One region of the Photobacterium sp. GB-50 genome, then DNA from elsewhere that is predicted to be linked to it. Evidence: predicted binding sites of a transcription regulator. Region 1 holds the regulator's gene; each other region holds the start of a gene.
What was found. Region 1 encodes CRP, which controls carbon source genes, mostly activating them, when cyclic AMP is high. Its sites were predicted from a motif close to TGTGANNNNNNTCACA; they were not measured.
Positions count from the first base shown of each region.

Region 2: a site for CRP is predicted at 1,930-1,945, ahead of typA (translational GTPase TypA). Genes of this name have one in related genera too.
Region 3: a site for CRP is predicted at 1,959-1,974, ahead of C9J41_RS12170 (CidA/LrgA family protein). Genes of this name have one in related genera too.
Region 4: a site for CRP is predicted at 1,926-1,941, ahead of deoD (purine-nucleoside phosphorylase). Genes of this name have one in related genera too.

Region 1 covers NZ_PYNX01000009.1:17,408-20,613, forward strand. The annotation lists gene C9J41_RS12740 (phosphoribulokinase) at 1-480, shown strand, start outside; gene C9J41_RS12745 (OsmC family protein) at 550-954, opposite strand; gene crp (cAMP-activated global transcriptional regulator CRP) at 1,334-1,966, shown strand; gene C9J41_RS12755 (hypothetical protein) at 2,155-2,337, shown strand; gene C9J41_RS12760 (DUF1338 domain-containing protein) at 2,393-3,181, opposite strand.
Region 2 covers NZ_PYNX01000016.1:61,804-65,009, reverse strand. The annotation lists gene typA (translational GTPase TypA) at 1-1,826, opposite strand, end outside; gene glnA (glutamate--ammonia ligase) at 2,403-3,206, shown strand, end outside.
Region 3 covers NZ_PYNX01000008.1:68,806-72,011, forward strand. The annotation lists gene sbcB (exodeoxyribonuclease I) at 1-1,134, shown strand, start outside; gene C9J41_RS12165 (hypothetical protein) at 1,374-1,895, shown strand; gene C9J41_RS12170 (CidA/LrgA family protein) at 2,021-2,365, shown strand; gene C9J41_RS12175 (CidB/LrgB family autolysis modulator) at 2,362-3,045, shown strand.
Region 4 covers NZ_PYNX01000003.1:135,810-139,015, forward strand. The annotation lists gene C9J41_RS05670 (lactate dehydrogenase) at 1-831, opposite strand, end outside; gene deoD (purine-nucleoside phosphorylase) at 1,131-1,841, opposite strand; gene C9J41_RS05680 (DUF3283 family protein) at 2,136-2,342, shown strand; gene C9J41_RS05685 (glycosyltransferase family 4 protein) at 2,381-3,206, shown strand, end outside.

The sequences.
Region 1 (3,206 bases):
GGCTTACATGGTGGGGTTGTCGATGGCGAGATCCATGTCGCACAGCATGTTGATCTTCTTATTGGAATGGTACCCATTGTTAACTTGGAGTGGATCCAAAAAATTGTTCGTGACACGAGAGATCGAGGGCACTCTCGCGAAGCGGTGATGGAGTCAATCGTTCGCTCCATGGACGATTACTTAAATTATTTAACTCCGCAATTTTCACGCACACATATCAACTTTCAACGTGTACCAACCGTTGATACCTCAAACCCGGTGAGTGCCAAAGGGATCCCAAGCTTAGATGAAAGCTTTGTTGTGATCCGATTTCGCGGTTTAAATAATGTCGATTTTCCGTATTTACTTTCCATGATCCAAGGCTCATTTATGTCACGTCATAACACGCTTGTCGTCCCTGGTGGAAAAATGAGTTTTGCAATGGAATTGATCATGCGCCCCCTTATCGAGAAACTGATTAATACAGGGAAAATCAGTTAAGTTTGCACAAACGAAAATAAATAGAAAAAAGGTTGGCACAAACACCAACCTTTTTCATCTCAATCATTATTAAGCAGTGATGATTTCATACGAATGAGTCAACTTAACCTTTTCAGCAATCATCAAGCATACAGAGCAATATTTCTCTAAAGAATCAGCAATGGTGTTAGCCACTAAGGTTTCATTTAAATCAAAACCTGAAACAATAAAATGCAAATTGGCTGCGGTAAACAAACGTGGCGCTTGCTCTCGACGCTCAGCTGAAATAAGAACCTCACAACCCACAATATTTTGCGCTTGGGATTGTAAACCACTGACAACATCTACTGAGCTACACCCTCCCGCCGCCATTAATACCAATTCCATTGGACTTGGAGCTTTATCCCCTCCATTACCATCCATGACTACACTATGACCGGAGCTAGATTGACCTAAAAAAGTCATATCTTCTACCCATTTTACTCGGGACTGCATCGCTTAATCCTTATTCAAACGCCCAATAATTGTCTCTAGTCTTATTGATTAAATAATGAATGTAAATCCTAATTCTCCGCCTTAATAACAACTTTTTTCCTCTCTAAAAATCGTCGTAATAATCATTACTTATCGCACCACTTAAAATTATCTCGCCGCATTGTGATCCTGTGCACAGTTATCCATATGAAATGAACGAATCTACTAGATCAATATCAAGAAAAAGGCGCAGAAAAAGGATACACTCTAACTTATTCAAGTTAGCTTGCAGCCCAGCGGCTGAATGGATACCCTATCAGTAGGCAGTTTTTTTTCTCGTGATAAAAGTTAGAAAAGAAACCAATGCTGTTGGGCAACAAATGCAGAGGAAGTTAGTAATATGGTTCCAGGTAAACCGCAAACAGATCCAACTTTAGAGTGGTTTCTTTCCCATTGTCATATTCACAAGTACCCATCGAAAAGTACGCTGATCCACGCAGGTGAGAAAGCAGAAACGTTGTACTACATTGTGAAGGGTTCTGTTGCTGTACTAATCAAGGATGAAGAAGGTAAGGAGATGATCCTTTCTTACCTAAACCAAGGTGACTTTATTGGTGAGCTTGGCTTATTCGAAGAAGATCAAGAGCGTACTGCTTGGGTTCGTGCGAAAAGTCCTTGTGAAGTAGCAGAAATTTCATTCAAAAAATTCCGTCAGTTAATTCAGGTTAACCCTGATATTCTGATGCGCTTATCTGCTCAAATGGCAAGTCGCCTACAAGTGACAAGCCAGAAAGTAGGTGATTTGGCATTCTTAGACGTTACAGGTCGTATCGCACAGACATTGCTAAATCTTGCAAAACAACCAGATGCAATGACGCACCCTGATGGCATGCAGATTAAGATCACTCGTCAAGAAATCGGTCAAATTGTTGGCTGTTCTCGTGAAACAGTGGGTCGTATTCTGAAAATGCTTGAAGAGCAGAACCTTATCTCTGCTCACGGTAAGACGATTGTTGTTTACGGTACGCGTTAATTTTTAACGTCTTTAACCGTACGAAAAAAGCCGCACACTGTTGCGGCTTTTTTATTTCTTATTGATTAATAATCCCCCCATAAATACCTTTAAAAAGTGTGTCATTAATGCCATTAATTAATTTGTATTGCTCAAATTAAATGCTAAATTCAAGCAATGAATGGAGTTCATCTTTTTTTGGTTTTTATATGGATATTGAACGTTTTGCCCCGAATAGCTACACCACTGTACCTGGTGCTATCGCTCCTCAACCTACAACTATTGAGATGACAGGCTTTAGTGACCGTCGTTGTTATTTAGAACAGCAAACAGGTTTACGTCGCTGTCCTGTTGAAGACAGTGGTATTTGGGGATCGCCCCTCGATAATTAACAGATTTAAAAAAAAGCAGCCAATTGGCTGCTTTTTATTGCCTTGTTTACACTGTTCAAGAGTTATAAGTACTTTCAAAGATCTTATCTGCCGAAGCTTCAACAAATCCGGTATAAATCTCACCATCAGGCTGTAAATAACGTTTAGCAAACTCATAAAATCCGCCAGAGACCAACATCTCACCATCAGAAAACGTGACCATGACTTTATCAGCCATGGTTGCTGATTGCTCTAACATCACAGTAGGATCGCCTTTTACCGCACCTCCCGCCTGATTAATGTCAAAACCACTTGATTCGAGAAAATGGTTCACTTCAGAAATTTCATTAAATTGCTCAAGCTGATTAATATCAATAGTAAAATGATTAGCACCAAAACCATGCGCTGCCACCCACCCTGCATATTCACTTTCTGCATTTAAAAACTGATAACTATCACGGCTTAATTGCCATGGTTTACCTTGAGAAAGAAAAGCAGGATCAGCAAAATAAGCATCATCAACTTGATCGACAAGCTGACGTACTTCTGTTTGTAACTCTGTTGAACATAATCCTAATTGCAGTTCACTAATAAATACTTTAGGCGCAGCAGGATCGGGATGTTCAAAGTGCTCTGCATATAACTTTTTCGCTTTGAAATGATATCGACCTTTGGGTTTATAACCTACCGCAATAAAAGGGGCCGCTAATCTTGCTAAACCACATTTCGGTAGTGCAAAAGTACGCAACGCAATATGATCATTTCTAAGTGGCGCATCTTCGGTAAGTAATTGCCGAATATTCAGCGCTGAAGGGCATAATCGCTGAGTATAATCTTGCCATAACGCGGTAAATAATTGTTCCATGCTGCACAATCCTTACTGTAAGTAA
Region 2 (3,206 bases), on a different contig from region 1:
TACTTTGTACGACCAGCACGCTTACGATCGTTTTCAGTAAGAAGTTTCTTACGAATACGGATGCTTAAAGGTGTCACTTCTACTAGTTCATCGTTATCGATGAATTCTAGTGCTTGCTCAAGTGTGTACTTGATAGCTGGAGAAAGAGTTTGCGCTTCGTCAGTACCAGAAGCACGAACGTTTGTAAGCTGCTTACCTTTCAGGCAGTTAACTGTAAGGTCGTTAGAACGGTTATGAATACCGATGATCTGACCTTCGTAAACTTCGTCTGCGTGCTCAGCAAATAGACGGCCACGCTCTTGTAGGTTAAACAATGCATAAGTCAGTGCTTTACCTGTTGCGTTAGAAATCAATACACCGTTGTTACGCTGACCGATAGTACCGCCCTTGTGAGGACCGTAGTGATCAAACGTATGGTAAAGAAGACCTGAACCTGAAGTCAGTGTCATGAACTCAGTTTGGAAACCGATAAGACCACGAGAAGGCATCATGAAGTCCATGCGAACACGGCCTTTACCATCTGGTGCCATATCAGTTAGCTCACCTTTACGAAGACCGATATTTTCCATGATACCGCCTTGGTGCTCTTCCACCACGTCGATTGTCACAGTTTCAAACGGTTCCATTAGCTGGCCGTCTTCTTCTTTGATGATAACTTCTGGACGTGATACTGCTAGCTCGTAGCCTTCACGACGCATATTTTCGATCAGGATAGATAGGTGAAGTTCACCACGGCCTGATACGCGGAATTTATCTGGGTCAGCTGTTTCTTCAACACGTAGTGCAACGTTGTGTACTAGTTCTTTTTGAAGACGCTCTAGGATGTTACGTGAAGTAACGAACTTACCTTCTTTACCAGCAAACGGAGAGTTGTTTACTTGGAAAGTCATAGTAACTGTTGGCTCATCAACAGAAAGAGGCGTTAGCGCTTCAACACAGTTCTGATCACAAATAGTGTCAGAAATCTTAAGCTCGCCAAGACCTGTGATTGCAATGATGTCGCCCGCTTTCGCTTCTTCAACTTCATGACGCTCAAGACCTAGGTAACCTAGAACTGTACCTACTTTACCGTTACGCTTAGAACCGTCAGCACTTACGATAGTGACTTGTTGGTTAGCTTTCACTGTACCACGAGTAATACGCGCAACACCGATAACACCAACGTAAGAGCTGTAATCTAGCTGAGAGATTTGCATCTGTAGTGGGCCATCAACATCTACTGAAGGCGCTGCAACGTTATCAACGATAGATTGGAACAATGGTTCCATGTTCTCGCCAGTTTCGCCTTCTTCTAGTGTTGCCCAACCGTTTAGTGCTGATGCGTAAACCACTTGGAAGTCTAGCTGTTCGTCAGTTGCACCAAGGTTATCGAATAGGTCAAATACTTGATCCATAACCCACTCAGGACGTGCACCTGGACGGTCAATCTTGTTGATAACAACGATTGGCTTAAGACCGTATGCAAACGCTTTTTGCGTTACGAAACGAGTTTGAGGCATCGGGCCGTCAACTGCATCAACGATAAGCAATACAGAGTCAACCATAGACATGATACGCTCTACTTCACCACCGAAATCGGCGTGTCCAGGGGTATCTACGATGTTGATGCGGTAGTCATTCCAGTTGATTGCTGTGTTCTTAGCAAGAATGGTAATGCCACGCTCTTTCTCGATATCGTTAGAATCCATCACACGTTCTTCGGCTTCGCCGCGACCCTCTAACGTGCCAGACTGCTGTAGAAGTTTATCAACCAAGGTAGTTTTACCATGGTCAACGTGAGCAATAATTGCGATATTTCTTAATTTATCGATCGATTGATTAGACATTAGTTTCACATTCACTCAGAACATGCAGCATCTTCACTAGAGGCTACTTGATTAAAAAAACGGCTCATAATTTAACAGATTTTACGCCAAAACCCACGAAATATGTGATTTATATCACCAGCTTTTTTATGACCATGCTCTAGAGCCGCATTTTTACTCGCTTTTTGGCCTGATTTTATTTTTTTGAACCCTTCTATTCAGACCATAAATCCCCACTTAACCCTGTTTTCTCACTCCCTACGGATAAAAACATCATTAGAGGTACACAGTTCTCCTTTAATAATAAAAACTCTTTTTTAAGGAGATTATGAATTGACAATAATTTTTAACATCGCGATAGTAAGCATGTTCTATTATTGTTAATGACACATCGATGCACCAAAACAGTGCATCAATGCATCAATATAGTGCAAAAATGGATTAATTAAGCTTTAGCAATGCGTAAAAACCGCATTCTTAAAGCTTTTAAAAATTGGCATGGTTTTCGCTTAAGAACATTCAGAACTGCTCATTCTCAGAAATGAGCAACACTAGATTTGCGGCCATGCCCTTATATAACACCGGAGGTTACTCAAGATGTCAGTAGAAAACGTACTAGCGCTGATCCAGGAAAATGAAGTTAAGTTTATTGACCTACGTTTTACCGATACAAAAGGTAAAGAACAGCATATCTCGATCCCATCTCATCAAATTGATGCTGATTTCTTCGAAGAAGGTAAAATGTTTGATGGCTCTTCAGTTGCAGGTTGGAAGGGTATCAACGAATCAGACATGGTAATGATGCCTGACGCATCAAGCGCGGTACTAGACCCATTCACTGAAGACGCTACGCTAAATATCCGTTGTGATATTTTAGAGCCAGCAACAATGCAAGGTTACGACCGTGATCCTCGCTCTATCGCGAAGCGTGCAGAAGAGTTCATGCGTTCAACAGGTATCGCAGACACGGTTCTTATCGGCCCTGAGCCAGAATTCTTCCTATTTGACGATGTTAAGTTTAACACTGACATGTCTGGCTCTTTCTTCAAAATTGATGACGTAGAAGCTGCATGGAATACCGGTTCTGATTTCGAAGGCGGTAACAAAGGTCACCGTCCAGGTGTTAAAGGCGGTTACTTCCCAGTAGCACCTGTTGATTCATCACAAGACATCCGTTCTGCTATGTGTTTAATCATGGAAGAAATGGGTCTAGTTGTTGAAGCTCACCACCACGAAGTAGCAACAGCAGGTCAAAACGAAATCGCAACACGTTTCAACACGCTAACAACAAAAGCGGATGAAATTCAGATCTACAAGTATGTTGTTCATAACGTTGCACACGCATTCGGTAAAACAGCAACCTTTATGCCTAAGCCACTAGTAGGTGATAACGGTTCTGGT
Region 3 (3,206 bases), on a different contig from region 1:
GTCATTGGTTACAACAACGTTCGTTTTGATGATGAAGTGACGCGCTATACCTTATACCGTAACTTCTTCGACCCATACGGTTGGGCGTGGCAAAATGGTAACTCGCGTTGGGATTTATTAGATATTATGCGTACTTGTTACGCATTGCGCCCAGAGGGTGTCAACTGGCCACTTGATGATGAAGATCGTCCTAGCTTTAAGCTTGAAAAGCTCTCTATTGCTAATGGCATTGAACACGCTAATGCTCACGATGCAATGGCTGATGTTTACGCAACAATCGAGCTAGCTAAAATCATTAAAACGAATCAACCTAAGTTGTTTGATTACCTGTTTGATTTACGTCATAAACGCAAGCTACAAGAATTAATCGATATTGTTAACTTAACACCGTTAGTTCATATCTCTGGCATGTTTGGTACTGATTGTGGCAATACAAGCTGGATTGTTCCAGTGGCATGGCACCCTGATAATAAGAACGCTGTAATTACAGTGAACCTTGCACTTGATCCTACCCCATTAATTGAGCTTGATGCCGACCAACTGCGTGAGCGTTTATATACTAAGCGTGTTGATTTAGCGCCAGATGAATTACCGGTGCCCGTTAAAGAAGTGCATTTGAATAAGTGCCCTGTTCTTGCTCCAGCTAAAACATTAAAAGCTGAAGATGCCGCGCGTTTAGGGATTGATAGAGAGCAATGTTTAAAGAACCTTGCCTTGATTAAACGGCACCCTGAAATTCGTGAAAAGTTAATCGAAATGTTTAGTGTTAAACGTGAATATGCGGCTAACGATAATGTTGATGCGATGCTCTACGATGGGTTCTTCTCAACAGCGGATCGTTCAACCATGGATATTATCCGTGAAACAGCGCCCGATCAGTTAGCTTCCCTTGAAATCAATGTCGATGACAAGCGTATTAAGCCGCTGTTATTCCGCTATCGTGCCCGTAATTTCCCAATGACCTTAAGTTATGAAGAGCAAATACGTTGGAAGCATCATTGTCAGGATTTCTTTGAGGTGAATATGCCAAAGTATATGGAGAACTTTGAGGCAGTCGCCTACGAGCATGAATCTGACGAAAGTAAGATGAAGGTTTTACACTCACTTTATGATTATATATCTAAATTGGTTTAAGCCTTTTTACTAACACGATAGCGATGAATGAAGCCTATTACGTGACTTTCTTTTTGAATGTCGCGAATAGGCTTCTTTTTTTTAAGATTTTTATGTAGTGATTTATTTGATGATTACGTCATTAACGTTAACAATTAAAGACAACAATAAAACGGCTCACTGATTTGCGTTTATTAATAACGGAATAGCGATCATTGATACCGTGACGCTAGAGATCTATTAAGCGGTAGGTGTGCACTATGACAACACAAACCCTATTGAAATGTTATAGCTACGACAAAATAGATTTTTTTCCTGAAAAGCATCTATTGATATGGAAAGATCATACGCAAACGTTATTAACGCGAGAAGAATCTCGGTTATTAGAAGTGTTATGTCTCTGCGCTGGAGAAGTGATTGGAGCCGATTCACTCTACCGTAAAACGTTTACATCATTAGATGCGTTTGAAGAAACCAGTGATCACAATTATGACTTGAACTTACTACTGGTATCACTCACAGGTAAGTTACAATGTAACGGAGTAATGGCGATACCTATCCATGTTGTGCCTCACTATGGCTTTCGTGTCCCATTACCTTCGAAAACATCACGTCGACTGCCTTTTACTACCCGTCCTTGCCCTCGTGCTACCCCCTCTAAAAAAAAGCCATTGTTATTCAATAAGGCATGGTTTAAGTATGTGGTAATCGATTTTATTTGGCTAAAAGTGACGATTCTTTTGACACTTGCCGCGCTCATTGGTCTATTTTTGTGGAATTAAGCATCAATAAATATCACGCGATCTACATTTTTTAACGAATTATCTAAATAACGCTCTTTTTTGTGTGACAAATAACACGTTTATTTGTATGATAAATAAAATTTTCTAGCATTACTTTTTTTACTATGGATTACATTCGATCTTTTGCCATTGTTATGTTTTGCTTTTTACTTGGTCAAGGCATACAACATCTGACTCATTTGCCGATCCCTGGCAGTATTATTGGCTTGTTTTTACTGTTCTTTAGCCTCGTTACTGGCATATGCAAAACAAAATGGGTCGATAAAACCTGTAATTTACTCATCAAACACATGGCATTGCTATTCGTGCCTGTTGGAGTTGGCTTAATAAACTACCTTGGTTTAATTAAGCACAATGCAACTATCATCTTTGCGAGCACATTAGGCAGCACATTAATTGTATTGCTTGTGATCGGCCTTGCGCTTCATCATAAGGAAAAAGAGTCATGATCTGGTTAGTTGCAACGCTAGTGGTATTTTACAGCATGCGCTATTTAGCAATGAAGATTCGTAATCCACTTTTTAATCCATTGCTCATTTCGCTGATTATTTTAATCGCAGCACTGCATTGGTTACAGGTGCCGTATGAAACCTACTTTGCAGATAACGAAATAATTAACTATTTGTTAGGTCCTGCGGTAGTGGCCTTAGCCTTACCTTTATATCAGCAACTGCCTTTAATTAAGCGTAAGTGGAAAACCATTTTAAGTGCCTGTTTTGTTGGTAGTATCTTGTCGATGACATTTGGTACCTCCATTGCGTTTTTAATGGGTGCTGATGCTCAACTTGCAGCCAGTATTTTACCTAAATCTATTACCACACCACTTGCGATGGCCGCTTCTCAACAAATTGGCGGGATTCCTGCGATTACAGCAGCAATGGTTATTATTGTTGGTCTATTTGGTGCAGTGTTAGGTTATCCAGTGATGAAACTGGTCCGTATTTACCATCCGTTAGCAAAAGGGTTAACGATTGGTACGGTATCTCATGCTTTAGGTACAGCAAAAGCTGTCGAAGAAAATTATCAAGAAGGGGCATTTAGCTCATTAGCGTTAGTGATCTGTGGGATCATGACAACGTTACTCGCTCCCATCATGTTCCCTATTTTAGAACACCTGTTTTTCCACTAAGTTATTCCTATCTCATGTTATGAGCTTAAACACTAATTCTTATTAGTTTTAAGTTCATAATGTTTTGATAACTATTTATTACAGGAAAAATTACATTTACATGTGTGAGTTCGCTCTCGATAATGTATACCATCCTGCACTATCATTATTAATGTGACTCA
Region 4 (3,206 bases), on a different contig from region 1:
TAATATTCCTTGCGGGATAAATGTTTCTGTCAGCGTTTGATGTGGTGTAGAGAGCGCCATATAGCGAGCGTTATCTTGATAAGCATCATGGTGCTCTTGTGTTGATTCCACGGTTTCTTGTTGATAATTAATATGCTGAGCAACAACATACCCTGACTGCGCTTCTGCACTGGCAACCCATAGTACACCGTTCATACTTTTCTCTTGCAACGCTTTTATATTGGAAGCCAGTTGTACTTTATGTTGGTGCTTAAACAAGCGTTCATCAAACAGAGCAAGTTGGCGGCGACACCTTGCTGCGATGTGGTTTAATTGATCATAAAATGTTTTTGGATTTATCTCTAAGCGACGACAAATATCTCGCACGGGATAACCAGTAAATAATAACCCTAAGAGTTTTTGTTGTATAAGATGTTTATTATTACTACCAGACCAACGATCAACAAATGTTTGGTCGCATGCTTTACAACGATAACGTTGCCTGTCACCACTAAAGCCAAATGCGTGATATAAATGTCTATGTGTTAATGCTGAAAACACGTTATTTTCACAGGCGTTATTTGTGCATTTAGGAAGATCGCCGCTTTGTTGGGTTTGGTAACGTAGCGCTTCTTCTACAATATCTTGGTTATTCAATAAAGGAGGAAAAGCACCACATTCACGGCATACCAATATCGGACGATTTTTGTTTGCCTGTTGTAGCACATAGTCATTTGGATTATGTGAACCAAAGTTCTTACAACTCAATGTCTTACAGTGATTAAACTGATGGCCATTAAAAGCCAAAGGTAACTGCTCAATGGGGTTTGCTGTTGTAAGAGATGTCGACATAATCAAACCTTATTTTTGAGGGGTCTTAACAATGAGTATAAATATATTATCAAGGTTGTTACTAAGCAGGCGTGGGATTTGTGAGAAGGGGCTGAGTAAATAGTACTCAGCACTGTCAGAGAACAATACGTTTCAATAATATGTTACCTATGATTGTGTAAGACGCCACATTTTACATTATCGAGCTGGTTTCTATTAATTGAAGGTATTGATTAAACTAACATCCCTTTAGTTTTTATCTTTGTATAGAAATAAGCGGTCAACATATCGGGGAAGAATGCCTCCCGCTTATGGAGTATTTATAACGAAATTGCTGTTTCTAGTGCGATATTCATCATTTCATTAAATGACGTTTGACGATCTTCTGCACTGAGCTTTTCACCACGTTTGATATGATCAGAAACCGTTAAAATAGTCAGTGCTTTTGCACCTAACTCTGCAGCAACGCCGTAAATACCAGCGGCCTCCATATCTACGCCAAGGATACCGAGCTTTTCCATTTTATCGAAAAGATCGCTTTCTGGACTGTAGAATAAATCAGCAGAGAAAACATTACCGACACGAACAGGTACTTTCTGTGCTCGTGCTTGATTGACAGCAGTTTCTAATAAGTGATAATCCGCAATTGCTGCAAAGTCATGATCTGAGAAGCGAATACGGTTAACTTTCGAATCTGTTGAGGCGCCCATACCGATGATCACATCCATCAGTTTTACATCATCATGGACAGCGCCACAGCTACCAATACGGATAATATTTTTAACACCAAAGTCTTTAATTAATTCGTGGACATAAATAGAGCATGAAGGGATACCCATACCATGCCCCATAACTGAAATACGTTGACCTTTATAGGTACCAGTGTAGCCATACATACTACGTACGTCACAAACACGCTTAACATCATCTAGGTAAGTTTCAGCAATATACTGAGCACGTAGAGGATCACCAGGCATTAGTACTGTTTCTGCAAAATCGCCAAGCTCTGCGTTAATATGTGGGGTAGCCATATATTGCTCCTAGATTTTAATAATTAACAAAGGTTATTGTTGCGTTTCAATGGAAGCAGTTTATGAGAGCAGGATGATTATTCTCGCGATCAATATCACATAATTTAGGCTGTTTTAGATAAAATAGTAAGTTGTTTACTAATTCTGTTGAAAAAGAGAGGGTGGACTTCTTTTTTGATAGTTGATTACGCAAATTTTGCCGTAAGAAAACCCAAATGATTATGATGCATGGCTATTTTGATCACTTTTGTTTTTAGGTAAAATGAATCAATATAATTAAAGCGAGCATAATTGATGTATAACCTTACGTTACTGTCTGATGGTGAAAGAACACGTATTGAATTAGATAAGCAGGCAGCTTATACCGTATGGAAAGTAAAAAACGGTAAGGTTGGCTATGAGGCATTTGCTGAACTTATTAACAATATTGACGATGATGATGAGCGAGATTTCTGTGAGAAATCAGTGACCAAATATAAACATCAAATGGGTGTTAATTAACGGTTCAGCATTACTTTTATCGGAATTTGGCTACTGCAATGGTAGCCGTTTGTTTACCTTTCGCGAAAATTCTCCTTTTTAAGAAAAGAATAATATATTCTCAGATATGCTTTAAAGACTACCTTTTTATCGTGAGACAAAAGATGAAAAACATAGTCTTAATTTGTGATATTGATGTAAAAAAAGGTAGTAGTTTTTTGGATTTTTTAATTCAGCTACCGGATTCAAACAAACACTTCATTTTATTCGCACGATCTATTTCAGATGACGCTTATTCTGTCTTAAAATCAAAAAACTATACCTATTCCGCTTTTGCAAATTCCGCCCAATTATTTGCTTTACTACTACGTTATCGTCCTCATCTTATCCATTTCCATTTTTATGGTATTGGTCACCTTTATACATTTATTGCCCGCATTTTTTGTTCGAAAATTGTGCTTACCATGCATAATTCACCACCAAAACACGTTGAGATAACAGGATGGCGTCGATGGAAGCAATGGGTTCTTGGTATGCCAATTACTCGTCTTTGTGCGATTTCACCTTTTATTCAGCGATGGTTAGAAGCGTTTATGCCCTCTGAAAAAATAGTGCTGATTAATAATGGTATAAATTTATCGCGATTTAACTATAAAAAATTACCGCCAATTACGAATAAATTACGTTGTTTTTATATCGGAAGTTTGAGTGCAGAAAAAGGAATCCACTACTTATTAGATCTCTTTTCTCAACCAGAATTAGCAACGATTGCACAATTAGATATTTATGGGGATGGAGAACTGTCTGAGCAGGTGAAGCTCACAGCCTATCGAGAAAATTCGATTTATTACCATGGGCGTTCAGCAAAAATTGAGCAGGATTTAC